DNA from 3 places in the Mesorhizobium sp. RCAM 06353 genome. Region 1 is predicted to be linked to each of the others. Evidence: predicted binding sites of a transcription regulator. Region 1 holds the regulator's gene; each other region holds the start of a gene.

Region 1 (10,240 bases):
CTTCCAGTTCGCTCTCAGCCCTTACGAGGAATGGCAGCAACTGGCCTGGACTGGTGCACTCATCATCACATTGACGGTTCTCGCGCTCAGCATCTTTGCGCGCAGCTTGACCGGACGCAGAGAGGACAAATGAGCCAGATGTTGTCTCCAGACATGACGATCGCCGCCGAGGCAGCCGCCAAGGTAAAGATCGAGGTCAAGAACCTCAACTTCTATTATGGCCAGTCGAAGGCGCTGAAGGATATCACGCTGTCGCTGCCCGAGCGCAGCGTCACCGCCTTCATCGGACCGTCGGGGTGCGGAAAGTCGACGCTGCTGCGCGTCTTCAACCGCATCTATGAACTCTATCCCAAGCAGACCGCCGAGGGCCAGGTGCTGCTCGACGGCAAGAACGTTCTCGACCGTTCGCAGGATCTCAACCTGCTGCGCACCAAGATCGGCATGGTGTTCCAGAAGCCGACGCCGTTCCCGATGTCGATCTATGAGAATATCGCCTTCGGCGTCAGGCTCTATGAGAAGATCAGCAAGGCCGAGATGGACGGCCGCGTCGAGCAGGCGCTGAAGCGCGCAGCCCTGTGGAACGAGGTCAAGGACAAGCTCAATGCCAGCGGCCTCAGCCTGTCAGGCGGCCAGCAGCAGCGGCTGTGCATCGCCCGCACGGTGGCGGTGAAGCCGGAAGTCATCCTGCTCGACGAGCCGGCCTCGGCGCTCGATCCGCTGTCGACCGCCAAGATCGAGGAGCTGATCGACGAGCTGCAGGCCGACTACACGATCGTCATCGTCACCCACAATATGCAGCAGGCGGCGCGCGTCTCGAAGCAGACCGCCTTCATGTATCTGGGCGAACTGGTCGAGTTCGACAAAACCGAGAAGATATTCACGTCGCCTCGCGAGAAGCGCACGCAAGACTACATCACCGGCCGCTTCGGCTGATCGCACGCATACGAGGACCAGGATCATGGCCGAACACACAGTCGCAGCCTTCGATGAGGATCTCGGACAGATCAGCAGGCTGATCAGCGACATGGGCGACCTCGCCGGCTCGATGGTCGGCGGCGCCACCAAGGCGCTGCTGAATTCCGACAACGCGCTGGCACAGCGTGTGGTCTCCGACGATGCCATCATGGACGCGCGCCAGCGCGAACTCGACGACCGCGCCATCACGCTGATCGCCAAGCGCCAGCCGATGGCCGATGATCTGCGCCATGTCGTCGGCTCGATCCGCATGGCCGGCGACCTCGAGCGCATTGGCGACCTTGCCAAGAACATCGCCAAGCGCGTCGGCACCGTCGGTCTCAGCGCCACGCCGCGCGACCTGTCGCACTCCATCGACGCCATGGCGCAGCTGGTGCTGATCCAGGTGCAGGGCGTGATCGAAGAGTATGCGGCGCGCGATGCCGCGGCACTGGCGAAGCTGCGCGCCGACGACGAACGCATCGACGTCAAATACACCTCCGTCTTCCGCGAACTGCTGACTTACATGATGGAAGATCCGCGCAACATCACGGCGTGCACGCATCTGTTGTTCTGCGCCAAGAATCTCGAACGCATCGGCGACCACGTGACCAACATCGCCGAAAACGCCTACTATGTCCTGACCGGCACGCAGTTGCCCGCCAATCGTCCCAAGCAGGATGAGACGGCGATGTCGGCGCCCGCGGCCTGACGCAAGAGGTGACCAATCAATGATCGCGCCACGCATTATGGTGGTGGAGGATGAGGAGCCGCTGGGGGTGCTGCTCCGTTACAATCTTGAATCCGAAGGCTACCAGGTGGAGGTGGTGCCGCGCGGCGACGAGGCTGAAATCCGCCTGCAGGAGAACGTGCCCGACCTTCTGGTGCTCGACTGGATGGTGCCGGCGGTGTCCGGCATCGAACTCTGTCGGCGCCTGCGGATGCGGCCCGAGACCGAGCGGCTGCCGATCATCATGCTGACCGCGCGGGGCGAAGAAAGCGACCGCGTACGTGGGCTCTCGACCGGCGCCGACGACTATCTGGTCAAGCCGTTCTCGACGCCGGAATTCATGGCTCGCGTCAAGGCGCTGCTGCGCCGCGCCAAGCCGGAAGTTCTGTCAAGCGTGCTCAAGGTCGGCGATATCGTGCTCGACCGTGAATCGCACCGGGTCTATCGCAAGAAGAGCGAGATCCGGCTCGGCCCGACCGAGTTCCGCCTGCTTGAATTCATGATGCGCCATCCCGGCCGCGTGTTCTCGCGCAGCCAGCTGCTCGACAATGTCTGGGGCGAGACGATCTATATCGACGAGCGCACGGTGGACGTGCATGTCGGCCGGCTGCGCAAGGCGGTCAACAATGGCCGCATGCCGGACGTTATCCGCACCATTCGTGGGGCGGGCTACGCGATCCGCGAGGATTGAGCGCGACCTGATTCAGGCTACGTTTTTCTTTGCGGCAAGGCCTGATTTCGCCTGCACGCCTGGCGCGAAAATCTCCTGGTCGACGAAGGTCAATGCGCGCATGGCGCAGCCTTCGCGGATGAGGGGAAGTTCGTTCGGTTCGGTGTCGAAGGAAATCGATTTCGAGTGTTGGCCGCCGGCGGTCTGGGCGATGGCCTCGCGCAATGCCGGCTCGATCAGGTCGAAGGCGGCGGCGCTGACGCCGACCATGGCGACGGGTGCGGGATCGATCAGAGCGAACAGGCTGCCGAGGCCGTAGCCCAGTGCCTCGCCGGCTTTGCGGTAGGCTTCGCGCTCGGGTCCGTCTCGTTCGCGTGCCGTGGCGGCGAGCGCCCGCATCTGCGCGTCGCTGACATCGGCGACCGGCTCGGTGTCCTCACTGAGTTGCCTGGCGTTACGCCAGATGGCGTAGTTGCCGGCATAGGCCTCGACGCAGCCGCGGCGTCCGCAGCGGCAGAGCGCGCCGCCGGGCCGATGGATCATGTGGCCGAACTCGCCGCCCGAGGAATGGGTGCCGGTGAACAGCTCGCCCTTCAGCACCAGGCCCATGCCGATGCCGTGCGACAGAAGGATGGCGATGAAGTCGTCGCGGTAGCGCTCGGGATCGCGCCAGCGCAGCGCCACCGCCATCATGTTGCAGTCGTTTTCCATGGTGGCGGGGATGCCGAACTCGGCCTCGAGTATGTCGGCGAAGGCGATGTTGGTCTGCGGCGTGATCGGCGACCAGAGCATCGCCCGGGCCGCGGTGTCGGTGATGCCCTGGATCGCCAGCGCGATGCGGGCGACGCTGCGCACGTCGATATCGGGATCCTCGAGGCGCCGCCGCACGATGGCGACGCATTCGCCGATCAGCGCTTCGCGCGACATGGTCAGCGTGTCCAGCCGGCGCTGTTCTTCCGATACGACCTGGCCGGCATAGTCGATGACGGCGACGGAGAGGAAATTCAGCGACAGCACCACGGTCATGACAGCCGCGGCCTCGGGGTTCAGGCCGAGGCCGACCTGCGGCCGGCCGCGTTTGAGCGCGCCGGCCTCGCTCGGCTTGCCTTCGGCCAGGATGCCTTCGCCGATCAGGTCGGAAGAGATCGCCGATATGGTCGAGTGGCTGAGGCCGGTGGTCGCGGCAATCTCGGTGCGCGACGGCCGACCGGCCCGGCGCACGGCCGCAATCACCATGGCGCGGTTGCGCCGGCGCAGATCGTCGTGGCGGATTCCGACCGACATGTTTTCCCACATCCTCCCGGTCGCCGCGGTTCCTCCGGCCCCTCGAACGCTGCCAGCGACACGGTCAAATACTGGCAGAAGCGGCCCGCCCTGTCATTTATTTATTCCGAGGCTCGAAAAAAATTCGCGAGGACATCAAAATCCATCAGAATCGTTGTTGACAGCGTTCCGGTGTTGCATCAGTGTTTTTTCGAGGCTCGAAAAAATAGAGCCTTTGTGCCGGCCTTAGGGCCAGTTTGGTCGCGCCATACGCGGCGCAGGGAGGAATATCATGAAGAGATTCACAGCCGCCATCCTGGCGGGTGTCGCCATGTCGCTGACGCTCGTGTCGGTCGCGCAGGCGAAGGACAAGGTCATCGGCGTTTCGTGGTCCAACTTCCAGGAAGAGCGCTGGAAGACCGACGAAGCCGCGATGAAGAAGGCGATCGAAGCCGCCGGCGACAAGTACATCTCCGCCGATGCGCAGTCCAACCCCGGCAAGCAGCTTACCGATGTCGAAAGCCTGATTTCGCAGGGCGCCAATTCGCTGATCATCCTGGCGCAGGACGCCTCGGCCATCGGTCCGGCCGTGCAGAAGGCGCTGGACGAAGGTATTCCGGTCGTCGGCTATGACCGCCTGATCGAGAACAAGGACGTCTTCTATCTGACCTTCGACAACAAGGAAGTCGGGCGCTTGCAGGCGGCTGCGGTGTTCAAGGCCAAGCCGGAAGGCAACTATGTCTTCATCAAGGGCTCGGGTGCCGATCCGAATGCCGATTTCCTGTTCTCGGGCTCGATGGAAGTGCTCAAGGCGGCCATCGACAGCGGCAAGATCAAGAATGTCGGCGAGGCCTATACGGACGGCTGGCTGCCCGCCAACGCTCAGAAGAACATGGAGCAGTTCCTGACCGCCAACGACAACAAGGTCGATGCCGTGGTCGCGGCCAATGACGGCACCGCCGGCGGCGTCGTCGCGGCGCTGACGGCGCAGGGTTTGGCTGGTACCGTGCCGGTCTCGGGCCAGGACGGCGATCATGCCGCGCTGAACCGCATCGCTCTCGGCACGCAGACCGTATCGGTGTGGAAGGACGCGCGCGAACTCGGCAAGAATGCCGCCGAGATCGCCTCGCAGCTGGCCGACGGCAAGAAGATGACCGACATCGCTGGCGTCAAAGACTTCACGACGCCTGGCGGCAACACCGTCAAGTCACTGTTCCTGACCCCGGTGGCTATCACCAAGGACAATCTCAACGTCGTCATCGACGCCGGCTGGATCAAGAAGGACGAAGTCTGCGCAGGCGTCGCCGCCGGCAGCGTCGCGGCCTGCAACTAAACGGCGCAATACCGTTCGATATCAACGCCGCGGCCCAAAAGCCGCGGCGTTTCTCAAGGGGCTTCCGCTTCAAATGACTGCGGCAAGCAAATAGCATCCATGTTCCGGCACCCGCGCCAGACGGTAAACCGGTGGGAGGATAGCATGACCGACACGACCTCTAATCAACCGGTCGGCAGCACTGCGGCGGATAAGGCGCGTGCATCCGAACTCAGCGCCGTTGGACGGTTTCTCAAGGCTACCGAACTCGACACACGCATGCTCGGCATGGTCGGTGCGCTGCTGGTCATCTGGGTCGGCATCCATATCCTGTCGGGCGGGCTTTTCCTGACACCGCGCAATCTGTGGAACCTGTCGGTGCAGACCTCGTCGGTCGCGATCATGGCGACCGGCATGGTGCTGGTTATCGTTATGCGCAACATCGACCTCTCGGTCGGATCCGTCGAAGGCGTGATCGGCATGATCATGGGTGTGGCGCAGGCCGAATTCCTCATTCGCGTCATGGGTTTCCAGCTTGGAAATCCGTGGCTCTGGATCATCGCGCTGGCGGCCGGTGTGGTGCTGGGTCTCCTGATCGGTGCGTTCCAGGGCTTCATCATCGCCTATATGGAGGTTCCGGCCTTCATTGTGACGCTTGGCGGACTGCTGGTCTGGCGCGGCATGGCATGGCTGATCACCAGCGGGCGCACGGTCGCGCCGCTCGACACAACCTTCCAGCTGATGGGCGGCGGACCACGCGGCTCGATCGGCGCTACCGCGAGCTGGATCGTCGGTGTGGTCGCTTGCGTGGCGGTTGCCTTCATGCTGCTCAACGGCAGGTCGCAACGCAAGCGGTTCAACTTTCCGCTGCGCCCAGTTTGGGCCGAGACCTTGCTTGGCGTGGTTGCTTGCGCCGCTATCCTTGGCGCCGTCTGGATCGCCAATTCCTATCCATGGCCGATCGGCATCGTGCGCCAGTACGCCCAGCAGAACGGCATTACCCTTCCCGAAGGCGGGCTGTTCATCGCCCATGGCGTTGCCATACCGGTGCTGATGGCGGTGGCTGTCGGCATTATCATGACCTTCATCACCAAGCGCACGCGTTTCGGCCGCTATGTTTTCGCCATTGGCGGCAATCCGGAGGCGGCCGCACTTGCCGGCATCAACACGCGCTGGGTGACCATGAAGGTGTTCATGATCATGGGCGTGCTGGCCGCGATCAGCGCGGCGATCTCGTCGGCCCGGCTCAACGCGTCGACCAATGCGCTGGGCACACTGGACGAGCTTCTGGTCATCGCCGCCGCTGTCATCGGCGGTACGTCGCTCGCCGGCGGCGCCGGCACGGTGATGGGCGCCATGCTGGGCGCGCTTTTGATGCAATCATTGCAGTCGGGCATGGTGCTGCTCGGCATCGACTCGCCGCTGCAGAGCATCGTCGTTGGTGCCGTGCTGGTCATCGCGGTGTGGCTCGACACCGTCTATCGCAAGCGGGTTTAGGGGAGAATAATCATGGCTGACAAAACCGCTCCCGCAACTGCCCCCACAACTGCCCCCACTGGCACGCCGCTGATCGACATGCGCAACATCTCGATCGCCTTTGGCGGCATTCGCGCCGTCGATGATGCCTCGATCGATCTTTTCCCCGGCGAGGTCGTGGCGCTGCTCGGCCACAACGGCGCCGGCAAATCGACGCTGATCAAGATCCTGTCCGGCGCCTACAAGCGCGATGCCGGCCAGATCTTCGTCAATGGCGAGGAGGCTTCGATCGCCAATCCGCGCGATGCCAAGAAATACGGCATCGAGACGATCTACCAGACGCTCGCTTTGGCCGACAATGTCGACGCTGCCGCCAATCTGTTCCTCGGCCGCGAGCTGATGACCGCCTGGGGCACGCTCGACGACGTTGCGATGGAGGCCGAGGCACGCAAGGTCATGGGCCGGCTCAATCCGCGCTTCCAGCGCTTCAAGGAGCCGGTGATCAAGCTGTCTGGCGGCCAGCGGCAATCGGTGGCGATTGCACGTGCAATCCTGTTCAACGCCCGCATCCTGATCATGGACGAGCCGACCGCAGCCCTTGGCCCGCAGGAAACGGCGCAGGTCGGCGAACTGGTCAAGCAGCTCAAATCCGATGGTATCGGCATCTTCCTGATCAGCCACGACATCCACGATGTGTTCGAGCTGGCCGACCGGGTCTGCGTCATGAAGAACGGCCAGGTCGTCGGCACCGCGCGCACCACCGATGTCACGCAGGACGAGGTGCTCGGCATGATCATCCTGGGTAAATGTCCTCCGGGCGCCATTCCCGGGCCTGGCGCGCTGAAGATCGCGGCCTGAGGCCTGCCGGCGGCCCGGTATGGGCTGACCGGGCATGGCCGGTTGCCGCTCACGTGATATGCCAGTGATCGCCATGGCTTGGCCTTGGCATTGTGTTGGCCTGATGACTTGCCCATAAAGGTCCGGTGTTGCCCCATGGACCGCATCATCCGTTGAAGAAACTCTTTCCGATTGTCGCGTTCATCGCCGTTGCGCTGATCAGCATGACCATGGCGGGGTTCGCCTATTTCGCGACGCAGGAAGCCTCCCGCATCAAGTTCGAAGCGGCTGCCGACGACGCCCTCAACCGAATCGAGAGCCGGATCGATCTGCATTTGTCGCTGCTGCGCTCGACGCAGGCGCTGTTCGACGCCCGCAATGGCGACATCTCCCAGAGCGAGTTCAAGGCGTTCTTCAACGCGCTGGATGTCGACAATAATTTCGCCGGCCTGCGCGGCATCGGCTTCATCGGGCTCGTCAAGACGGGTGACGAAGCGGCGGTCGAACGTGACATCCTCCACGATTTCGGGGCCAGCCATCCGGTCTATCCGGACACGACGCAGCCTTGGCGTGCGCCCATCATGCTGTTCGAGCCGCTGGACCCGTCCAACCAGGCTGCCATCGGCTACGACATGTTCAGCGAGCCGGTGCGGCGCGCGGCGATCGAGAAGGCAATGGCCGATGACCAGCAGCATGCGAGCGGACTGGTGCAACTGGGCCAGGGCACGGGTGCGACGCAGACCTTCACCGGCTTCCTGGTCTTTGTGCGGCTCAATGTCGAGACCGCGCCGGAGGTCATCAACGCATCGCGATCCTCGACCGCGGGCTTTCTCTACGCGGCCTTCCGGGCCCGCGACCTGTTCCAGATCGCGCTCAGCCGGGCGCCGCTGCTGCCGGTCAACACCGAGATCTATGACGGCGCGGTCAACAGCGACGACCTGTTGTTCCGGTCGGAGACGCCGCCGGCTTCATCCCTTGGCGACCGGTTGCTGGTCACCCGCAAGATCACGGTGGCCGGCCGCCCGTGGACGGTGTTGTTCAGGCCGACCAGCGCCTTCTCGCAGCCGTCGTCGCGCACCATTCCGGTGATGCTGGGGCTGCTCGGCCTGTTGGCGGCGGGCGCCATCGCGCTGGTGGCGCGCTATCAGGAGCGGGCCTATGAGGCGGCATCGCGCCTGCACGAGACGACCGAAAAGAGCTTGCTCGAAAAAGACCTGATGCTGCAGGAGATGAAGCATCGCATCAAGAATTCGATCACCAGGGTGCTGGCGATCGCGCGGCAGACGGCTTCGCGGGCGACCGACGTCAACGAGTTTTCGGCATCCTTCTCAGCCAGGCTGCAGGCGATGGCGGCCTCCCAGGACATGCTGACGCGCTCGCGCTGGCAGAAGGCCGATCTCGCCGATCTCCTGCGCATCGAGCTTGGCCAGGTGTTCGGCAAGGACCTGCCCGAGGGTCTCCTGTCTGGGCCGGAGGTGCTGCTCGACGAGACCACGACGCAGGCGCTTGGCCTGACCTTCCATGAACTAGCGACCAATGCGCTGAAATATGGCGACGCCGGCAATTCCGCCAATTCGCTCCGGAGTGATTGGGCGCTCAAGGTCGACTGGTCGGTGGAAGGGCGTGGGCGCGAGCGGACGCTGGCGCTGAACTGGCGGGAGGCCGGAAAGAAGAAAGTCGAGGCGCCGGCCGAGACCGGATTCGGCACCAAGCTGATCGACCTTAACGTCACGCGCGAGCTGCGCGGCACGATCAAGCGCGATTTTCAGGCCGATGGTCTGAAGGTGGAAATAAAAATTCCGCTCACGGGCTGACGGCGCGCCGTCAGACGGAAGGAATGGAGCGATCGGACGTGGAAATCCGGAGACCGGCGAACCGGTCTCCGGATTGACTGTTATCGCCGAACTAGTTGCAGCGGGCCGTGTAGATCCGGCCGCGATGGTCGCGATACTGGCAATAGCCGTTCTGCAGCTTGCGCACCAGCAGGCCGGAACCGGCACCGACAGCCGCACCGATCAGCGCGCCCTTGCCGCCACCGACCAGGCCGCCGATACCGGCGCCGATCAGGCCGCCGCCGACGACGTCCTGCTCGGTCGATGTGCAGCCGCTGAGAGCAGCCATTGCAACCATGGCAATAATCATTTTCCGCATTGAGTCACTCCTCACTTTGTGTCCACACTTTGGTAAGCTCCAACAGCCATTTAGCACGAAATGATGGCCTTTGCTGCCGGAATTTATTGTTGGCTAAGATAGTCTTTTTCTGAGCGCACTGCGTTTGATGCCATGACCAGGCTGGAAATTGCAAGCGAGGCGTCAAGGTTACCATCGGGGTGTACATTCCAGACGATCTGATCGTAGTCATCCTCGAGCGCGGGATCGACAGCGAGACACTTGGCGAGGATGTGCTGCGCCTGTCCCTGTACGTCGCCCATGGCGAAGGGACGTTCGGCGGTGCATTCGTCGGCGGTTTCGAAAATGCTCACCGGCACCTGCAACTCACGGCACTCGGTCATTGAATTGGTGCAACCGATGACAAGCAAAAATGCGGCGATGTGTTCCATGGCGACATGCCCTCTCGCCACAATAACGGCCTGTATCGGTCAAAAGTTCCTGAGCGGTCGAGATGACACGCTAATAAATGCCGCTGCAGCAAGCGGTTAAACACTGCGCACTATTACCAGGATCGGATTTCGGTCAGGTCAGCTGGAACAAGGCGATGACGAGAATTGTCGCGACCGCCGCCAGCACGATGCCCCACAGCAATGTGTGATGCGGCGGGGAAAGCGGTTCCGCGGAAGCTTGGGGATCCTGAAATTCGCCCATCGAAACGCGGGCGGCCTGTTCCAGCCTGTTCATGTCGGCGACTGTCACGCATTCCTCCCCACACCGTGCCGCAACCCAGCGGATTGCGGCGGTATCTGGGTAAAACAGCATCCGCTCTTATGGTGAACGGCCGGTTAAGGATCGTTGTTGCCGCAGGCCGTTCACTGCGTCTCGA
Region 2 (10,240 bases), 690 kb from region 1:
GGCGGCGACGCCGATCCGAAACTGCCCGGCCTGTGGTTCACCGGCATGCGGCCGAGCATTCGCGGCTGCTTTGCCAATGCCGCCATATTGGGCAAGGCGATCGCCAAGCGGATCGCCGGCTCCTCTCGGCCCTCGGGTGGCTCACGCTGATTTGAGCGAAGACGGCTTTGACTCGTTCCTTGCCGTATTATATAACATGTTATAGATTAAGGGACAGATTGATCATGGAAGACGTTGTCCGGTCTCTTGGCTATCTCTGCTTGGGCAGCAGGCTGAAGCGCATCGGCGAACAATTGCAGGCCGACGCGCAGCATCTGCTCGACGGCCTGGAGGTCCCGCTTCAATCGAGCCAGTACCCGCTGCTTGCCGCGCTCGACAGGCTGGGGCCCTTGGCCGTCGGCGAACTGGCGCAATCGCTCGGGCTGACCCAGCCGGGCGTGACGCGAAGCGTGTCGCTGCTGGCCGAGTTGGGGCTGGTCGAAGCCGTCCAGTCGGATGGCGACCAGCGCCGCAAGATGGTCTCGTTGACAGGCAAGGGCCAGCGCCTGGTCGACGTGGCGAAGCGGGACGTCTGGCCGCGCATCGAGAGCGCCGTCGCGGATCTGTGCCGGGACCTCTCGGGGCCGCTTCTCGATCAACTCGCCGCTATCGAGGACGGCCTCGCCGCCGCTCCACTCGATCGCCGTGTGAAAAAGGCTATCGCGCAATGAAACATGTTCTCGACCGGCCCATCTGGAGCGCGCTTGCGACGCGTCATCAAGCCCTCGCGCAAGGTGGTGAGCTCGCCAGGCGCTATTCGCCGTCATTCGCCCTTTTCGCCGCCACCGCCGCCGACGATGCCGAAAGCCTGCGGGCTTTCGCGGACCTTGTCGGCCCCGGTGACAGCGTCATCATGGCTCAGGCCGACCCCATTGCCCTTCCGGCCGGGCTCTCGGCAATCTCGCAAGCCGCGGCCGTGCAGATGGTTGCCGAGGCGCCGTTACAGCTGGTGTCGGATGAACGGGTGCAACGCCTGACACAGGACGATGTGGCGGATATGGTAGCCCTGGCGTCGCTCACCAAGCCCGGCCCATTCACGTCTGGAGCATTGAGCCTTGGCGACTTCTGGGGCGTGAAGGCCGGCGGCCGGCTGGTGGCGATGGCCGGCGAGCGGATGAAACAGCCTGGCTACAGCGAGCTCAGCGGCGTCTGCTCGCATCCGGATGTCCGCGGCGGCGGCCTCGGCCGGCTGCTGTCCGTGTTCGTGGCCAATCAGATTTTCGCACGCGGCGAGGTACCCTACTTGCACGCCTACGCCACCAACGCCGGCGCGATAAAGCTGTACGAATCCATCGGCTTCAAATTGCGAAGCGCGATCAATGTGGCCGTGGTTCAGCGCACCGGATAGCGGCTGGAAGCGGCTCTTCGATCTCAGGCTGATTTCGGCTCCAGCCGGCGGAAACCGACGGCGTCTGTCAGCATCTCCTCGTCGACCATGCCGGCATTGTGGAGGGCGAGCAGGGTCAGGGCGATTTCGCGCGCTTCCGGTGAATCGGGGTGTGCTTCGCGCTTGAGGCAGGCTTCGTCAAAGACGCGCTGCAGCCTGGCGATGTCGCCGGGCTTGAGCAGGCCACGATCATAGACGGACTTCGACATGGCGGTCTCCTGAAGGAGGAGTTAGGGCGCCACCTGTAAATTGCCAATCTTTCCCGGAGCTTGAATGGGCTTCATGCCGCGAAGGAGGGGCGTTCGGGAACCGAAACCCCTCCCAAGGCTGCAAACTGGCGCCGAGATCAGACCGCGATCTTGCCGCCGCCCTGCCTGGTGATGGCGACAACCGACGGCCGCACCGGCATGTCCGGCTTGAAATCCGGCCAGCGTGTCGACAGGTCCTCATAGTAGGACGGGCGGCCAAAACCGTCCCAATCCTCGCCGCCATCGCCCGGATGCTGGACGGCGACGAAGGCGGTCTGGTCGTCGGGCGCAAACAGCGGGCCGCACATTTCCGCACCGATCGGCACGCGGAAGAACAGCTTTGACGTCGCCCGTGCCGCCCCTTCCGTGTCGACCGCCCACAGGCCGTCGGTTCGCCCCGTGGCCTTCGGTCCCTGGCCGTCGGTGGCGACCCACAGGCGACCGGCCGAATCGACCGCGCAATTGTCGGGCATGCCGAACCAGCCATTGCTCGTCGTCGCCGTCGAGAAGGTAGCGCCGACATCGGCAACCGAGGGATCGCCGCATTTCAAGAGCACTTCCCATTTGCCCTTGGTGGAAGTGAAATCGCCATCGGTCTCGGTGATCTCGATAATGTGGCCGAAGGCATTTTCGGCGCGCGGGTTGGCGGCATCGACCTGGTCGGCCTTGCGCTTCGAATTGTTGGTCAGCATGACATAGACCTTGCCGTTGACACCATTGGGCTGGATGTCTTCGGGCCGGTCCATCTTGGTGGCGCCGAGCAGATCGGCGGCGCGCCGCGTCTCGATCAGCACGTCAGCCTGGCCGGCAAAGCCGTTTTCCGCCGTCAGCGGCCCCTGGCCGAAGACGATCGGCAGCCAGTCGACCGTGCCGTCCTCGGCGAATTTGGCGACATGCAGCGTGCCTTCGTCGAGCAGGTCCTTGTTGGCCGCACGATCGTTGGCATTGAACGTGCCCTTGGTGACGAACTTGTAGACATAGTCGAAGCGCTCGTCGTCGCCGAGATAGAAGACGACGCGGCCGTCCTTGGCGACGATCGATTCGGCGCCCTCATGCTTGAAGCGGCCCATGGCAGTGCGCTTCATCGGCGTCGAGGTCGGATCGTTGACGTCGACCTCGACGATCCAGCCGAAGCGATTGGGCTCGTTGGGCTCCCTGGCGAGGTTGAAGCGGTCGTAATGCGCGCCCCATTCATAGGCGCCTTCCGGAATGCCGAGCCGCTTGTAGTTGGCGGCTTCCTTGTGGCCTTCCGGCAGTTCGCCGGAGAAATAGCCGTGGATGTTCTCCTCGGCCATCACATAGGTGCCCCACGGCGTGACGCCGCCGGCGCAGTTGTTGAAAGTGCCGAACACTTTCGTGCCGGACGGATCGGCATTGGTCTTGACGCGGTCATGGCCGGCGACCGGGCCCGACAGCGCCATTTCGGTGGTGGCGGTGATGCGGCGGTTGAGCTTGCCGTCGCGCACCACTTGCCACTTGTCGCCCGCCTTGCGGATTTCGACGATGGTGCCGCCATGCGCCGCCATTTCGACATCGACCTGCTCCTTCGAGAGCGGCGCGACCTCGGCCTTCTTCTTCCCGTCCTTCTCGACGATCGAAACAATGCCCGGGAACATCAGATGCGGGTTGGTGTATTCGTGATTGACCACCAGCAGGCCGTGCTCGGCCGAGCCGTCGATCGCGATGTAGCCGACATAGTCGTTGTTGTAGCCGAACTGCCTGGCCTGCGCCTGCGCCGACTGCTTGGTCGGATCGAACTCCGGTGAATCGGCAAACAGCGGATCGCCCCAGCGCAACAGCACGTCGGCGTCATAGCCCGGCGCGACATGATGTTTGTCGTCGATGCCGGCCTGGAGCTCATCGAATTTGAACGCTGAGCCTTCCGCGGCGCGGGCATCGTCTGCGGCGATCATGGCCAGCGGACTGACTGTGGCGGCGATCGCCGAGACGGCGAGCGATCCCTTCAGGAAACCCCGGCGCGAGAACCGCGCGGCGATGATTTCGCCCATGGTGCGGTTGTCGGTGGGGTTGATGGCCGGTCCTTCGTTTTCCTCGAGCAGGCTGGTGCGGAATCGAGCGTCGGGGGAACGATGTTCGGTCATAAGGGGCCTCTGGCTTTGGAGTGGCTGGAGCTTGTTGCCTGTTCGACCCCTTAAGCCAGGCCGATCACATTTTCGTGACATCATACAAGCTCCAATACCGGGGGCGAGGCGACTTGCTCACGCGCACCTCAGACTTTGGTCCAATCTTGCGCTGGCAAAGGTCCTGGAGGACAACCGCAACGGTCGGAGGTCGCTTCCGGTCACCACATGTTTCGGCGATGTTGCTGGTTGCAACGTTGGGGTGGGCGCGCCGGCTCAATCGACGGAGAATCAGGGATGCACGGATCGATCACGGCCCGTTGTCGCCGGCTGACGCTCGTTTCGGCGGCTGCTCTGGCGCTGACCATCGTCCCCTATCGAATTTCCCTGCACGGCTCCGCCCCCGGAATCGACGCCGTCACCGCACAGGCCGGCAAGGGCGGCGGCGGGAATGGCGGCGGCAACGGTGGCGGTAATAGCGGTGGCAATGGCGGCGGCAACAGCGGCGGCAATTCCGGCAATGGCAACAGCGGGAACGGCAATGGCAATAGCGGGGACGGTAACGGCAATAGCGGGAACAGTAATGGCAATAGCGGCGGCAATTCCGCCGCTTCCGGCAACGGCCAGAGCGCCAGTCATGTCAACGCTACGACCGGCGACAAGGTCGACATTGACGGCAACAAGATCACGGTCGAGCACCCAGACGGCTTGACGGAAAAGGTCGAGAACGGCCGTTTCAGGATGCAGGATGCGCTGGGTCGTACGATCATAGACCGCCAGGCCACGCCGGCCGATGTCAGCCGTCTGAAGGCTATGTGAGGCTGGTCAACAGGCAACGACCAGCTTCGCATGTCACCTCCGCCGCCCCCGGCGGAGGTGACCTCTCTTTGTCTGGCCCTCGTGCGGGTTCAAGTTGGCCTACGAGCGGTTCCGGTCCTGGTCGCGAAACTCGCGCATCATGAGAGCCGCTTCAGTGCGGTTTCGCACATTGAGCTTCGACAGCACCCCGGTCATGTGATGCTTGACCGTCTTCTCCTGCAGCTCCAGGCGCAGGGCGACCTCCTTGTTGCTGAGCCCTTCCGCCACCAGCCGCAGGATTTCCGTCTGCCGTTCGGTCAGTTGCCGCAGCCGGTCCGCCAGGCCATTGGCAGGCTGCGGGGACTGGAGATCCGAAAGCAGCCGCGCCGACAGGGCCGGCGTAAGATAGCTCTCGCCGGCCGCCACGTTGCGCAGGATGTCGGCGAGCGCGCGCGATCCGACACCCTTCAGGATATAGCCCTGCACCCCGGCGTTCAGAGCTTTGGTTACGTCGGCATTGGCCTCCGAAACGGTCAGCATGACGATCTTCTGGGTGGGATGGTCGCCAAGGATGGTTGCAACCGCCGCCAGGCCGCCGCCCGGCAGGGAGATGTCGAGCAGCAATAGGTCGGGCCGCACCGTCGAGGCGATGCGTTCGGCATCCTGCGCCGTCGCACCTTCGCCGACGATCTCGAAGCCTCCGAGCTCCGACAGGCTGCGTGTCACGCCTTCGCGAAAGAGCGGATGGTCGTCGACAATAGCGATGCGAATGGCGTTAATCATGCTTGCTCCTCGACCGACAGGCTGATCACCAGCCGCGTGCCTTGCGGTCCAGTCCGGGTTTCGAACTGGCCGCCAATGCTTTCAACCCTATCCCTGAGACCAGCCAGCCCCAATCCTTCGACCCGTGCCGCTGGATCAAAGCCTGGCCCGCCGTCCGATACTTCGACGAAGAGCCTGCCACCTTTCATTTCGGCACGCACCGCCTGGTCCTTGCCCCGCCCGTGGCGATAGGCGTTGTTCAGCCCTTCCTGCACGAAACGATAGATGCTGATCTTCTCGGAGGCTCCGGGTTCGGGCAAATGCCTGGGCAGCGTGAGCATCACCGACGTTCCCGTCCGGCGCTGGTGTTCGTCGACCGCCAGCCGCAATATGTCCATTGCGGCAGCCGTCTCTATCTGCGGCAACACGAGACCGGTGCAGATGCCGCGTATTTCGCGCATCGCATCCTCCAGCGTCTTGCGGATCATCGTAACCTCGGTCGAGCGGCTTTCGCCCCAATTGCCGTCGCCGGAAAATACCGGGCTGTCCATGCGCAGCGCCGCCAGGGCGACGAGTTGCGCCGGTCCGTCATGAAGGTCGGCGCCGATCCGGCGCAAATATCGTTCGTTGAATGCGGTGGCGCGGCGGGACGCCCGCTGCACACGCTGCCGCAAGGCGCTGTTTTGCGTCACCAGGCCCTGCAGCTCCGACACCTGCCGGCGCAGCGCCCCGCGCTGATCGTCGATGGTGCGGCTGGCACGCAGCACGATGCCCGACAAAAGCAGAAAAGCCATCAAGGTGGTGCCGGCCACGATCAGCCAGCTCGATAAGAGAGCGGAAGCCAGCGTGGCTTTGAAATCGCTGGCGACCTCAAAGAATTCGGTGACGGCCACCACCTCGCCGGACCAGGGTTCGCGCACGGGATTGTAGATCTCAAGCAGCGGGACGCCGGCGGCCTGCTCCTTCTCTTCGTCTCCGTCGAACGTATCGAATTGGGCGGTGACGCTGCCCTGGAAGGCGGACCGCAGATTGTCGGTCAGGTCGAAGCGGCGGCCGATCAAGGCTGAGTCTTTCGCGTAGAGCACGGTACCGTCGCGGCGCCACAGCCTGAACGAGACCAGGCGTTTGCCGAGCGCGCCCTGGCCGAGCGTCTCGTCGAGCGCTTGCTTGACGGACTCGCTGAGTTCCTCGCTCTTGCGCAGGTCGGGCAGCAGCGGCGCAATCACGCTGTCGACATAAAGTGCCGTGGTGGCGGCCGAATTGCGGGTGACGCCGTCCCGGATCTGCGACGTCACCCAGGCGCCCACAACCAGCATGACGGCCAGAAGGCCAAAGCCGCCGGCAACGAGGAATTGCAGGGCAAGGGAAAGCTCGCTCCAGCGTCGCGCCAAGTTCTGCAGAATACGAATCATGTGCCCCTGACCGCCCTTCCATCGACAGCCGGGCGACATAAGCACATTGAGCCTCAGTCTTGCCGTTGCCAAGACCTTCGTTAGAACGAGGTTACTTGACGTCTCGGCGTGCTTCGGAAACAAGGTCCGCGGCAGATGCCGCCAGAGCCGCTTCGAGGGGACGGGACGTTGAGTTTTTCGGGACTGCTGCAGCTCGGCTTTTCGACGGTGATCTTCCTTCTGGCGGCGACCGCCGCCAAGCAATGGGGGCTGGCGCCGAGCCTCGGCAAGATCCTTTTGACGCTCGCGCTCTATTCGCTGGGCAATCTGATCATGCTGCGGCTGATCCGCGAATTCGGCATGTCGGTGTCGTTCAGCCTCTCGGCGGTCATCCAACTGGTGTCGGTCAACGTCGTGGCGCTGGTGTTCTTCGGCGAGCGCGTCAACGCGCTGCAGGCCAGCGGCATCGTGCTGGCGATCGCCGCGGTGGCGCTGATCACGCTTGGGCCCTATCTGCAAGGGCGTTGATAGAATGAAGGCTGCGACACCGATCCGATGAAAGACACCGCAAGCACCCTGCTCAACCGCATCGAATTCCCGGTCCTGCTGGCCGGCCTGGTCATTGCCGGTGGGCTGTGGGGTTTTGAGGAGTTGATGGAGGTGGCCCGGGCCACCTCGCCGCACGCCTTCGACAGCGAAATCCTGCTCGCTTTCCGCCAGGCGGGCCAACCCGGCGTTCCGATCGGCCCGCTATGGCTGGAAGGGGCGATGCGCGACATCACCAGTCTCGGCAGCTCAGCCGTGCTGGTGCTGATCACGACGGCAACGATCCTCTATCTGCTGTTGATCCGCAGGCCGGGGACCGCGCTCCTCATCTTCGTTGCCGTCGCCGGCGGCCGGTGCTGTCGAGCCTGCTGAAGCTCGGCATCGACCGGCCACGCCCGGAACTCGTTTCGCATCTGGTCAACGAGACGTCGCTCTCGTTCCCGAGCGGCCACGCCATGCTGTCGGCGGTGACCTACCTCACCCTCGGTTCGCTCGCGGCGCGCTTCCTGCATGGGCGGGCGACGAAGATATACGTCTTGTCGCTGGCCGTGCTGGCGACGGTGCTGGTCGGCGTCAGCCGCATCTATCTCGGCGTCCACTGGCCGTCGGATGTGCTCGCCGGCTGGTGCGCCGGCTTCGCCTGGGCGATGCTATGCTGGTTGGTGGCGCGGATGTTGCAGCGGCGCCATGTGGTGGGTGACGATGATGACGGCGCCTGACCGCGCGTTCAGGCTTGCCTCAGATCAATCTGTTGATCAGGTGCCCACCACAGCCTGCCAGTGCCAGAACCGTCGACAGCAAGCATGCCGATGTCATCAAAGCCTTGAAAATAGTCAACCGCGTTACCCCTGCCTCGGATGGACGAAACCCTAGCTCGTATTCCTCGGGAAGTATCGCAAAATGGACAATTAGGCGATGCGGCTTACGCCTCAGACATTCATATTGATGCTTGAAACATCATGGTAAGGGTATTATACGTTATTTCAGCAGACTCAGACATGGGTTCCGACCGATGATCACTGCCGCGCAGATGCGCGCCGCAAGGGCGCTGGCCGGCATCGATCAGAAGACGCTCGCCGAACGCGCAGGCGTTTCGCTTCCAACCATCCAGCGCATGGAAGCGAGCGACGGCGTGGTCCGGGGCGTGGTCGATACGCTGATGAAGGTCATCCAGGCGCTCGACGAGGCCGGGGTGGAGTTGATCGGCGAGAACCAGGCCAGCGAGCGCGGCGGCAGAGGCGTGCGCCTCAAGCCCGCGGTGCCGCCAGATCCCAAGGCTGAGCCGGCATAAGTCGCGACGGCGACCGCCGACAGTCCTGCCGACGATCCCGCCGCCTTTCAGCTTCGGAAGGCAGTCCATGGATCAGGCCCGTCAGGCAGTGCATCAACCGGCCCATAAGGCAGCACACAAATCGGCCCATGGGTCGGCCCAAAAGTCGGCCCAGGGGTCGGCCCAGGGGTCGGCAAAGCCGACATTTGCCGAACTGTTCACGCCCAAGCTGGTGACGGTCTGGCGCGAGGGCTACCACCTGCCGCAGTTCAAGGCCGACTTCATGGCCGGGCTGACCGTCGCCATCGTCGCGTTGCCGCTGTCGATGGCGATTGCGATAGCTTCGGGCGTGACGCCGGAGCGCGGGCTGTTCACCGCCATCGTCGGCGGCTTCATCATATCGGCGCTCGGCGGCAGCCGCTTCCAGATCGGCGGCCCGGCCGGCGCCTTCATCGTGCTGGTGGCGGCAACCGTCCAGCGCGAAGGCGTCGACGGACTGCTCCTGGCAACGATGATGTCCGGCCTCTTCCTGCTCGCCATCGGCTACCTCAGGCTCGGCACCTACATCAAATTCATTCCCTATCCGGTGACGGTCGGCTTCACCGCCGGCATTGCGATCATCATCTTCTCCGGCCAGATCGTCGAATTGTTCGGGCTGAAACTTGCGGGGCCGGAGCCCGGGCCGCTGCTGCCGAAACTGATGGCGATCGGGCAGGCAGCCGGCACGGTGAACATCTCGGCGACACTGGTGGCGGTGCTGACCATCGCCACCATTGTCGCGGTCAAGCGCTGGCGGCCGGGCTGGCCGGGCATGCTGATCGCCGTCGGGCTCGCCTCGCTGGTGGTGGCGCTGCTGGCACTGCCGGCGGAAACCATCGGCACGCGCTATGGCGGCATTCCGCGCAGCCTGCCGTTTCCGGCGCTGCCGGCGCTCAGCCTGGGCAAGGTGGTCGCGGTGCTGCCGGATGCCATTGCCTTTGCCTTGCTCGGTGCCATCGAATCGCTGCTGTCGGCCGTCGTCGCCGACGGCATGACCGGACGGCGGCATCGCTCCAATTGCGAACTGGTGGCGCAAGGCTTTGCCAACATCGCCTCGGCGCTGTTCGGCGGCATCTGCACCACCGGCACCATCGCCCGCACCGCCACCAATGTGCGGGCCGGCGCGCATGGGCCGGTCTCGGGCATGCTGCACTCGCTGTTCCTGCTGGTCTTCATGCTGGTGGCGGCACCGCTGGCCAGCTACATCCCGCTTGCCGCTCTTGCCGGCGTGCTGGCGGTGGTCTGCTGGAACATGTTCGAGAAACAGGCCTTTGCCACGCTGCTGCGTGCTTCGCGCGGCGACGCGCTGGTGCTGTTGGCGACCTTCCTGATCGTCGTCTTCCGCGATCTGACTGAAGGCATCGTCGTCGGTTTCGCGCTGGGCTCGATCCTGTTCATCGACCGCATGGCCAAGTCGATCGCGGTGGAGGCGGATGTGCCGCTGGTGCAGGACGATGTCGCCGACAGCAGTGGCCGCGCCTATGATGCCAGCGAGGCAAGCGACACCGACACCGTCGTCTACCGTATCTCGGGCGCCTTCTTCTTCGGCGCCGCCTCGACCGTCGGCAGCGTGCTCGACCGCATCGCCGACCAGCGCAAGAATTTCATCCTTGACTGTTCCGCCGTGCCGCTCTTCGATTCGACGGCCGCCAATGTCATCGAAAGCGCGGCTCACAAGG
Region 3 (10,240 bases), 310 kb from region 1:
CGCCGATCAGGAAGAATTTTTCGCGCGACAGCGAGAACTGCGCGGCGTCGCTGGCGTAGACCTCACCTGCATCAAACACGCCCTCGAGGATGGCAGTCATCCGGTCGAGATCCCTGACGATGAAGGTCATGTGGGACAGGCCTTCGATCATTCCGCGGCCTCCCGCTTCTCTTCGACCTTCGCGGGGTGTTCGCGGGCCTCGTACTCGGCGCGCATACGGCGCACGAGGTCGAGCTCGGCCTGGAAGTCGACATAATGCGGCAGCTTCAGATGCTCGACGAAGCCGGTCGCCTGGACGTTGTCGGAATGCGAGATGACGAACTCCTCATCCTGGGCGGCGGCGACAATGTCCTCGCCGAGTTCGGAGGCGCGCAGCGCGCGGTCGCACAGCGCCATGGCCATCGCCTTGCGCTCGCTCTGGCCGAAGACCAGGCCGTAGCCGCGCGTGAATTGCGGCGGCGCCTTGGCCGAGCCCTTGAACTGGTTGACCATCTGGCATTCGGTGACCCGCACCGTGCCGAGGGGTGCGGCGAAGGGCAGTTCGGGAACGTCGAGTTCCAGCTCGACCTCGCCGATGCGGATTTCGCCGACAAAGGGATGGTTGCGGGCATAGCCGCGCTGGGTGGAATAGCCGAGCGCCAGCAGAAAACCTTCATCGCCGCGCGACAGCGCCTGCAGGCGGATGTCGCGTGCCATCGGGAATTCCAAGGGTTCGCGGGTGATGTCGCCGGGGACATGGTCCTGCGGCATCTCACCATCCGGTTCGATCAGGCCTTCGCGGGCAAGGATCGCCGAGACGCGCGGCATGGCTTGCGCTTCCGTGTCACGCTGCAAGGGTTCGGCGACATCCGCGCCGGCGGCAAGCTCGGGGTCGAGCAGGCGATACGTGTAGTCGAAGGTCGGACCCAGCAGCTGACCACCGGGCAGGTCCTTGTAGGTCGCCGACACGCGCCGTTCGACCCGCATCGCGCTGGTGTCGATGGCCTTGCTGTAACCGAAGCGCGGCAGCGTGGTGCGATAGGCGCGCACCAGGAAGATCGCCTCGATCATATCGCCGCGCGCCTGGACGATTGCCAATGCTGCGAGTTCCCGGTCATAGAGCGAGCCTTCGCTCATCACCCGGTCGACGCCGAGCGCCAGCTGCTCGACGATCTGGTCAAGGCGAAGTGCCGGCACCGAACGGTCGCCGCGCCGACGGTCGGCCAACAGGCTGTGGGCGTTGGCAATTGCAGCCTCGCCGCCTTTTACCGCGACATACATCTTCAAGCCTCCATCGTCTTGATGCGCGTCGTGCGCGGCAGGCAGGCTATGCCGCCAACGGTGGCGAGGATGATGTCGACGCCGCGTGGAAAGCGCTGGGTGTTCTGCTTCCACTGCTCGATGAAATGGCGTGGCATTTGCGCCGGCGCGATCGTGGCGGTGGTTTCGATGCCGGGACCTTCGAGCAACAGCGGAGCGCCTGAGGTGAGGTCGCTGACCTGGAGGATCAGCGTGGTCGAGCGGTCGGGGTAATCCTGCGTTCCCTGCGAAAAGCCGTCGAGCGACATCATCTCGGCCGGCGTGGCGATAAAGGCGAAATGCGCATCGGCCGGCGTGTTGGCCAGCGGTGCGCCGGTGTGGAAACCAAGCCAGGACCCGATCGCGGCGGAGGTGTGCAGCGCCGGGTCGAGCCAGAGCGGCGTGTCATTGTCGCACAGCGCCAGTGCGATGGCGCCTGATGTTGCCGAGAACGGCGCCGGTGGATGGGCGAGGGCCGGCAAGGGCTGCACGCTGCCCGGCCGCGCCATCGCGTCCATGACGGCGCGGAAAACGGTCTGGGCGTTGAAGACCGGATCGGTGAAGCCGCCCTCGATCGATTGCGCTGCGATATCCATCAGTCTTCTCCGCGAACCATGGTGAAGAAATCCACCTGCGTGGCCGCCGTCTCGGCGCGGCGTTTTTCATGGGCAGTCGTAAGCGCCGACCTCAAAGGCGCGATCAGCCTGGTCTCGATCTCGGCGCGGCGGGCAGGGTCCTGCCACAGCGCGTCGGCGATGGCCGCCAGCTTCGCCTTCTGCTTGTCACGGCCGAGCGCGTAGCAATGGCCGACCTGTCCGGACGGCAGCCGGACAGTGGCGCGGGTGACGGTCGCCTCGCCGACATTGAAGGGTGCGCCGCCGCCGCCGATACGGCCGCGCAGCGTCACCAGACCGGTCTCGGGACCGCGCAGCAGCTCGGCTTGTGAAGGCAGGCCGGCCTCGTTCCAGAGCCGGACGATATCGTCGCCGCTCGATTGCGCCAACGTCGCCATGGCGGCCTTGCGTTCGGCCTGGTCGCGGGCTTCCTGTCCTCGCATCGGCAGCATTCCTCTTTGCTAAATTTGTCTATTGATATAGACAACTATACAAATTATACATATTACGTAACGCGAGTCCATGACGGGTGGATGACAAGCGGCAGAAGCTTGGGGGCAATTCATGATCGGACGACAGGAAGCCGACAGTATCGAACGGCGCAGTGGCGTTTCGCTGTGGCGGCAGATTGCCGACAGGATCCTGCAGGCGATCGCCATCGGCGATTTCGCCGAGAATGCCGCGCTGCCGCCGGAGGTGGCGCTGGCCGAGCGCTACGGCGTCAACCGCCACACGGTGCGCAGCGCCATATCGGCGCTTGTGCAGGAAGGGGTGCTGCGGGCCGAACAGGGACGCGGCACCTTCGTGCTGTCGCGCAAGCGGCTCTCCTATCCGATCGGCGCACGCACACGCTTTTCGACCGGCCTGCAAGGGCAGACCTCGGAACGGCATATCGTGCTGCTCGCCTCATCGGTCGAGCCGGCCAGCCAGCGTGTCGCCGAGGGGCTTGGCCTAGCCAGGGGGGCTGAGGTGATCAGGCTGGAGACCCGTGGCGAAGCCGATGGACGGCCGGTGTCGCGCGCTGCCGGCTGGTTCGATGCCAGGCGCTTCGCCGGCATCGACATGGCGATGGCTGAGACCGGCTCGATCACCGCGTCGCTGGCCCGTTTCGGCATAGACGATTATCTCCGGCAATCGACCGTGCTGTCGGCGCGCCATGCCGATGCGGCCGATCTTGCCGACCTCGACCTGCAGCCCGGCGCCATCGTGCTGGTCACGGTCGCCGTCAACGTCACGCCGGACGGTCAGCCGATCCAGTTTTCGGAATCGCGCTTTCCGGCGGAGCGGGTGGAGCTCAAACTGTCGGCGCTGTGAACCGAATTCTGCCGACTATCCGATCTCGATCACAGCCTTGATCAGGCCGGATTTTTCATGTGCCCAGCGGGCGAGATCGCGCGGCGTATCGGCAAGCGATGTGCGATGGGTGACGAGCTTGGCCAAAGGCACGGCGCCATTGCGGATCGAGGCGGCGACATGATCGAAGTCGGCGCGCAGCGCATTGCGGCTGCCGATCAATGTCATTTCACGTTTGTGGAATTCGGGGTCGGAAAAGACGATGTCGTCCTTGACGACGCTGACCAGCACCAGTGTGCCGCCATGGGCAACATGAGCGAAAGCCGACTGCACCGACTGGGTGTTGCCGGTGGCGTCGAACACCACGTCGAAGCCTTCGCCTGACGTCGCCTCCCTGACCAGATCCGGGACTGGTCCACGTGACCCGTCGAGGGTCTGGAAGCCGAGCTCGTTTGCAGCGAAAGCGAGCCGTTCCGTACTCATGTCGAGCAACGTCACGTCGAGCCCGGCTATGCGGGCGAAGATAGCGGTGCCGAGGCCGATCGGGCCGGCGCCGATGACCAGCGTGCGGGCGCCGGGCTCGCCCCGCGCACGCCGTACGGCATGCGCGCCGATGGCGAGGAATTCGACGGCGGCGGCGTCTGCCAGCGACAGGCCGTTTGCCGGATAAAGATTCTGCGCCGGGACCAGGATGCGTTCGCACATGGCGCCGTCGCGATGGACGCCGAGCACCTCGATCCTGACGCAGCAATTGGGCTTGCCGCGCCGGCAGGCGATGCACTTGCCGCAGGACAGATAGGGATTGATGACGACCGGTTCGCCAATTGCCAGATCGACGCCGTCGCCGATCTCGACGATGGTTCCCGACACTTCGTGGCCCATGATGCGGGGATAGGCGAGGAACGGGTGTTTGCCCTCGAAAATGTGGTAGTCGGTGCCGCAGATGCCGACATGGCTGATCGCGACCAGCGCCCAGCCGGCAGGTGGCGCGCCCGGCGCGGGACGGTCTTCCAGGACGAGATCGCCGGGGGAGCGGCAGACGACAGCTTTCATGCTTCAATCCAGTCGGTTCACAGCGCCGCCGGCCCGTCGGCAATGCGAGCCCGGCGGCGATGCCAGTTGTGAATTACTTGCTGCCGCGGCGACGCAGTCCATCGAAGTAGACGATGATGATGATCAACGCGCCGGTGATGATGCGCTGCCAGAAGGCATTGACGTTGAGCAGGTTGGCGCCGTTGTTGATGGTGGCGAGAATGAACGCGCCGAGCAGCGGCCCATGCACCGAGCCGACCGCGCCGAACAGGGAGGTGCCGCCGATCACGGATGAAGCGATCGCCTGCAGCTCCCAGCCCTCGGCCTGAGTCGGATTGCCGATGCCAATGCGCGAAGCGAGCAGCACGCCGACGAAGGCCGCGCATAGACCTGACAGCGTGTAGGCCATGAAGATGGTGCGCTGGACGTTGACGCCGGACAGGCGCGAGGCTTCGGCATTGGAGCCGACCGAGAACAGGTAGCGGCCCCAGCGGCTATGGTGGAGGAAGACATAGGCGGGAATGCCGACCAGGATGACCATCCAGAACAGGTTGGGAATGCCAAGGAAGGAATTGCGCGAGAATTCCTGGAAGGCGTCGTTGTTGATCGAGATCGAATTGCCGTTGGTGATCAAAAGGCCGATGCCGCGCAGCGACGTTAGTGTCGCAAGCGTTATGATGAAGGGCGGCAAGCCCATTTTGACGATGCCAAAGCCATGGAACAGGCCGATGGCGACACCGACCAGCAAGGTGAGCAGGACGGCAAGGAAGACCGGCACGCCGGCGTTGATCAGCATCGCTGCGATGACGGTGGCGAAACCGACCACGGCGCCGACGGAAAGGTCGATGCCGCCGGTAATGATGACGAAGGTCTGTCCGACCGCGAGGATCGCGATCATCGAACCTTGGCGCAGCAGGTTCGAGATGTTGTTGGCGGAGGCGAAGCTCGATGTGGACAGCGACAGGATGACCCACAGCAGCACCAGCAGGGCCAGAAGCGTCAATCCAAACAGGGCGTTGTAGTTGCGCTTCGGTTTTTCGGCAGCAATCGCCTCGGTGCTCATGTCTGTCCTCCCAGTTTTTCTTGTTTCTCGGCGAGCGCCTGCGTGAGAATTTCCTCGTGATCGGCGGCGTGGAACCCATGCGTGGCCACCAGCTTGCCGCGCCGGAATACGTGCAACGTGTCGGCGAGCTCGTAGACCTCCGGCAAATAGGACGAGATCAGGATGATGCCGGCGCCCTTGGACAGGAGCGCGCTGAACAGGCGGTAGATTTCCGCCTTGGTGCCGACGTCGACGCCGACCGTCGGTTCATCGAAGATGAACAGCCTGGCGCCGTGGGCCAGCCATTTGCCGATGACGATCTTCTGCTGGTTGCCGCCGGAAAGGCTGGAGGCCAGGGCATTGCGCGTCGGCGTTTTGATCCGCAGGTCCGCGATCTGGCGGTCCGCCTGCGTCTTTTCTTGCGCGCCCGAGATCAGCAGATTGTTCGAGATGCGTTTGTAGATCGGCAGGTTGAGATTGAAGCCGACGGGCAGATTGAGACACAGGCCCTGGTCACGGCGGCTTTCCGGCGCCAGTGCCATGCCGAGCTTGATCGCGTCATGCTCGGAGTTGATCTGGACTTCCTTGCCTTCCCACAGGATCTGGCCGGTCGATTTGCGGTGGCGGCCGTAGAGCGTGGTGACGAATTCGCTGCGCCCGGCGCCGATCAGACCGTAGAGGCCGACGATCTCGCCGGCGCGGACCGTCATCGACACGTTTTCGAAGCCGTTGCCTGAAAGGTTCCTTGCCTCGAGGATCGGCGCACCCGGCGTGAAGTGTTCCTTGTGGTAGATCTGCTCGATCGAGCGGTTGATCATCATCTTGACCAGTTCGGCGTCGTTGGTCTCGGCGATGTTCCTCGTGCCGACCAGCGTGCCGTCGCGCAGCACCGAGACACGGTCGGCAAGCTCGAACACTTCCTCCATGCGGTGGCTGATGTAGATGATCGTCACGCCTTCGCCCTTCAGCCGGCGGATCAGCGTGAACAGTTGATCGGCTTCCTTTCGGGTCAGGTAGGCGGTCGGCTCGTCGAAGATCAGGAATTTGGTGCCGCGCACGGTGGCGCGGGCGGCGGCGATCAGCTGCTGCTGGCCGATGGTCAGGTCACCAAGCACGACATGTGCCGGCAGGTCGAAGCCGAGATCGTCGATTATCTTCTGGGCTTCCCTGACCATGGCACGTTGTTGCAGGATGCCGAAGCGGGAATTCTCCTCGCCGAGGAACATGTTGGCAGCGACCGTCAGGTGGCGGCAGAGCACGACCTCCTGGTGCACGGCGTTGATGCCGAGCGCCATCGCTTCATGCGGCGTCGCAAGGGCAACCGGCTTGCCTTCCCATATGACCTCTCCTGATGTGCGCGGCATGACGCCGGTCAGAAGCTTGATCAGGGTGGATTTGCCTGCGCCGTTCTCGCCGACGATGGCGTGGATTTCACCAGCCTTGAAAGCGAGGTTGACTGGCTTCAGCGCGTGCGTGCCCGGATATTTCTTCTCGATGCCGCGCAGTTCAAGGATCGTCCTGCCGGGTTCCAGCACGGGGGCAGGGTGCAGTTCTTGCGCCGTCGATGTCATGACAATCCTCCCAGATTGGCCACACGATTGGCACGCGGCGAGGCTGTAATGCGCCTCTTTGCAGCCTAGCCCAAGGGTGCGGGTTTCCAAGCCATTTGTGCCGGGCGGGTGTTTCCGGGGCGCAGGCCCCGGAAACGACTCATGCCGATGCTCAGTTGAGCTTCGGGTTGAGCAATGCGTCGATCTTCGGCTCTTTCATGTTGGCCTTGGTCACCAGATTGGCGCCGGTGTCGACATTGGCTTCGACCTTCTCGCCCTTCGAGGCTGCGAGCGCGGTCTTGATGCCGTCATAGCCCATCCGGTACGGATCCTGAACGACGAGGCCGGAGATGACGCCGTCATTAAGGAACTTGATCAGCTTCTCGTCGCTGTCGAAGCCGATCAGGGCCAGCTTGCCTGCGAGGTTGTTCTCGGCCACGGCACTGGCCGACGCCCTGCGCCATGATCAGGTTGGAGGCGAAGATGCCCTTGAGGTCGGGATTGGCGGTGATCAGGTCGGTCGCAATATTAAGCCCGGTCGTGGCCTGGCCGTCGGCATATTTGTCGGCCACCAGCTCCAGGCCAGGATATTTGGCCTTGAGCTCTTCCTTGAAGCCCTGGGCGCGCTGTTCGAGCGAGCCGGCACCGGGAAGCGCCGTGATCAGGGCAACCTTGCCTTCGACCTTGCCGCCATTGGCTGCGCCGATGGCTGCGGCGAGACCGTCAGCGGCAACGCGGCCACCCTGGACGTTGTCAGTGGTCAGGAACGAGGTGAAAGCCTTGGAATCGGCGCCGGAGTCGATGCCGATAACCTTGACCTTGGCGGCCGCTTCATCGATCGGCTTGCCGAGTGCCTTGAATTCCGTCGGCGAAATGACGATGGCGGCCGGGTTGCCGGCGACGGCATTTTCAAGAATCGAGATCTGGCCATTGACGTCGGTTTCAGCCTGCGCGCCGAGTTCCGGCACATTGACGCCGAGATCCTTGCCGGCCTTGCGAGCGCCGGCAAGAACGATCTGCCAGTAGAAGGACGTGGTGTCCTTGACGATGATCGGAATGGTCACGTCCGCCGCCGAAACCGGCGCCGAATGCATGACGCCCGCGAGCATCGAAGCTGCTGCCAGCGCCATGACGGCGCGGCGGTTGAGAATGCTGGTCACGAATTTCATTAGGATTCCTCCCTAAGTCGCCCGGTGAACGTTACGGAAAGTTCGGCTCGGATAGGCGCGGCCCAAACGGAACTTTATCAATAAAAAACATTTACGCTGTTTTGATAGTGCATCGATCTGGCCGATGCAAGCGGTGTTTCGCGCCTGATATGCCATCGTCGGCGGAGACACATTCGCACGCTGCTCCTCCCAAGATGCAGCCAGAAGCTCCCGTTTCGTTCCTGAAGCATGGAATATTAATTCCATGCTTCAGTCAATGTGGAATGTTCATTCTCTCGCAGATGTCGCGGATTTGTGAAGTTGCAGCCCGCCATCAACGGCGATGCCGCCATCATCCCAACTCCTGCACAACCGTATAGGGGCGGTACTTCTGATATTCCGTCTCCGGCACGTCGATGTCGAGCAGTTCGAGGTTGCGTGTCAGGTTTGCCAGTTTGGCGGTGCCGGTCAGCACGGTGGCGACCACCGGATCTTGCAGGGGGAACTGGAACGCCGCGGCAGCCAGGGGATAGCCGCCCTCGCCGGCGATCTTCTCCATCACATCGACACGGTGAAGGATATCCGCGGTGGCCGGCGCATAGTCGAAATGCGCGCCTGTCACCGGGCCTGTCGCCAGGATGCCGGAGTTGAACACGCCACCGATGACCAGCGATGTCTGTTGCGCACGGCACAGCGGGAATAGCTCAGCTTCCGCGCTGCGGTCGAGCAAGGAATAGCGGCTGGCGAGCAGGATGCAGTCGAGCGGTGCCCGGCGCATCACGTCGAGGCAGATCGGGACTTCGTTGACGCCGAGCCCGTAGGCGGAAATCGTGCCGGCCCGCTTCAGCTCCTCGAGCGCCTTGAGCCCGCCGTCCATCAGCTGGCGAAAATGCAGCTTGGTCTTCTCGACGCCATGCGTGTAGGCGCCGATGTCGTGGACATAGAGGATATCGATCTTGTTGAGGCCAAGCCGCGCATAGCTGAAGTCGACCGATCGCATGATACCGTCATAGGAATAGTCGTAGTCGAGCGCGAAGGGCAGCGGGTCGACATAGGAGTGATCGGGCACCTGGTCTTCAGGCACGGGGTGAAACAGGCGGCCGACCTTGGTGGACAGCACATAGGAATCGCGCGGCTTGTAGCGCAGGAAATCGCCGAAGCGCCGCTCCGACAGGCCGAAACCATAGAAGGGCGCGGTGTCGAAATAGCGCAAGCCCGCCTCCCAGGCGCCTTGCAGCGTCTCCATTGCCGCCTCGCGCGAACAGGCGCGATAGAGGCCGCCGATCGCGGCACCACCGAAGCTGATCTCGGTGACCTCGAGCGCCGTCTTGCCGATGCGGCGTTTTTCCATGCAAAACCTCCCCGTTGCCGGCCGTCGTCCGGCCCGGCCAGTCTACCACATATCAGCTAAATCTAGAGCGTCGCGCCGAGATGCCAGGGCACAAACTCGTTGTCGCCGTAGCCGAAATCCTCGCTCTTGGTCTTGCGGCCGGAAGCCGTCTCGACGATCAGTTCGAAGATCTCGCGGCCCATGCCCGCGATAGTCTTTTCACCCGAGGCGATGACGCCGCAATTGACGTCCATGTCCTCTTCCATCTGGTGATACATGGTCGAGTTGGTGGCGACCTTGATCGACGGTGTCGGCCGGCAGCCGAAGCAGGAGCCGCGGCCGGTGGTGAAGACGATGACGTTGGCGCCGCCCGCGACCTGGCCGGTGGCCGAGACCGGGTCGTAGCCGGGCGTGTCCATGAACACCAGTCCGTTGCCGGTGACCTTCTCGGCATAACCGAACACGCCGTTGAGCGGCGTCTGGCCGCCTTTGGCTACCGCGCCCAGCGACTTTTCCAGGATGGTGGTGAGGCCGCCGCGCTTGTTGCCGGGCGAGGGATTGTTGTCGATCGAGGCGCCATGCTTGGCGACGTGATCTTCCCACCACTTCACATAGCCATCGAGCTTCTTGGCGATCTCGGGCGTCGCCGCGCGGTAGGCGAGCAGATGCTCGGCGCCGTAAATTTCCGTGGTCTCGGAAAGGATGCCGATGCCGCCGACGCCGGCCAGGATGTCGACAGCAGCACCCAGCGCCGGATTGGCCGTGATGCCCGACATGCCGTCGGAGCCGCCGCATTGCAGGCCTACGACGATCTCGCTGACCGGGATCGGCTCGCGCTTCAACTGGCCGACTTCCTCGGCGATTTCGGCCAGCACCAACATCGCTTTCTCGACCGATTTGCGCGACCCGCCGGCGTCCTGGATGTTGAAATGGCGTTTGCCGGCGGCGACGCC

The links. Region 1 encodes PhoB, which activates phosphate uptake and scavenging genes when phosphate is short. Its sites were predicted from a motif close to TGTCATNNANCTGTCAT; they were not measured.
Region 2: AC56QX_RS05795 (PhoX family protein) is a predicted target of PhoB. The motif match lies at 3,840-3,856, and genes of this name have one in related genera.
Region 3: phnF (phosphonate metabolism transcriptional regulator PhnF) is a predicted target of PhoB. The motif match lies at 2,415-2,431, and genes of this name have one in related genera.

What each region holds. Positions count from the first base shown of each region.
Region 1 covers NZ_CM185031.1:1,949,784-1,960,023, forward strand. Annotated here, with positions in the region: gene pstA (phosphate ABC transporter permease PstA) at 1-133, shown strand, start outside; gene pstB (phosphate ABC transporter ATP-binding protein PstB) at 130-933, shown strand; gene phoU (phosphate signaling complex protein PhoU) at 959-1,666, shown strand; gene phoB (phosphate regulon transcriptional regulator PhoB) at 1,686-2,375, shown strand; gene AC56QX_RS09195 (ROK family protein) at 2,388-3,638, opposite strand; gene xylF (D-xylose ABC transporter substrate-binding protein) at 3,910-4,950, shown strand; gene AC56QX_RS09205 (sugar ABC transporter permease) at 5,095-6,426, shown strand; gene AC56QX_RS09210 (ATP-binding cassette domain-containing protein) at 6,439-7,263, shown strand; gene AC56QX_RS09215 (CHASE domain-containing protein) at 7,416-9,056, shown strand; gene AC56QX_RS09220 (YMGG-like glycine zipper-containing protein) at 9,148-9,393, opposite strand; gene AC56QX_RS09225 (hypothetical protein) at 9,477-9,803, opposite strand; gene AC56QX_RS09230 (hypothetical protein) at 9,937-10,113, opposite strand; gene AC56QX_RS09235 (sensor histidine kinase) at 10,227-10,240, opposite strand, start outside.
Region 2 covers NZ_CM185031.1:1,255,673-1,265,912, reverse strand. Annotated here, with positions in the region: gene AC56QX_RS05815 (flavin-containing monooxygenase) at 1-150, shown strand, start outside; gene AC56QX_RS05810 (MarR family winged helix-turn-helix transcriptional regulator) at 225-710, shown strand; gene AC56QX_RS05805 (GNAT family N-acetyltransferase) at 707-1,387, shown strand; gene AC56QX_RS05800 (hypothetical protein) at 1,411-1,635, opposite strand; gene AC56QX_RS05795 (PhoX family protein) at 1,773-3,776, opposite strand; gene AC56QX_RS05790 (hypothetical protein) at 4,053-4,574, shown strand; gene AC56QX_RS05785 (response regulator) at 4,674-5,336, opposite strand; gene AC56QX_RS05780 (sensor histidine kinase) at 5,333-6,727, opposite strand; gene AC56QX_RS05775 (hypothetical protein) at 6,896-7,234, shown strand; partial or broken gene AC56QX_RS05770 (phosphatase PAP2 family protein) at 7,262-7,971, shown strand; gene AC56QX_RS05765 (helix-turn-helix domain-containing protein) at 8,265-8,543, shown strand; gene AC56QX_RS05760 (SulP family inorganic anion transporter) at 8,611-10,240, shown strand, end outside.
Region 3 covers NZ_CM185031.1:2,257,226-2,267,465, forward strand. Annotated here, with positions in the region: gene fosX (FosX/FosE/FosI family fosfomycin resistance hydrolase) at 1-151, opposite strand, end outside; gene AC56QX_RS10715 (carbon-phosphorus lyase complex subunit) at 148-1,260, opposite strand; gene phnH (phosphonate C-P lyase system protein PhnH) at 1,263-1,874, opposite strand; gene phnG (phosphonate C-P lyase system protein PhnG) at 1,874-2,335, opposite strand; gene phnF (phosphonate metabolism transcriptional regulator PhnF) at 2,457-3,206, shown strand; gene AC56QX_RS10735 (zinc-binding alcohol dehydrogenase family protein) at 3,222-4,238, opposite strand; gene AC56QX_RS10740 (ABC transporter permease) at 4,312-5,280, opposite strand; gene AC56QX_RS10745 (sugar ABC transporter ATP-binding protein) at 5,277-6,830, opposite strand; partial or broken gene AC56QX_RS10750 (ABC transporter substrate-binding protein) at 6,982-7,978, opposite strand; gene AC56QX_RS10755 (aldo/keto reductase) at 8,310-9,308, opposite strand; gene AC56QX_RS10760 (UxaA family hydrolase) at 9,371-10,240, opposite strand, start outside.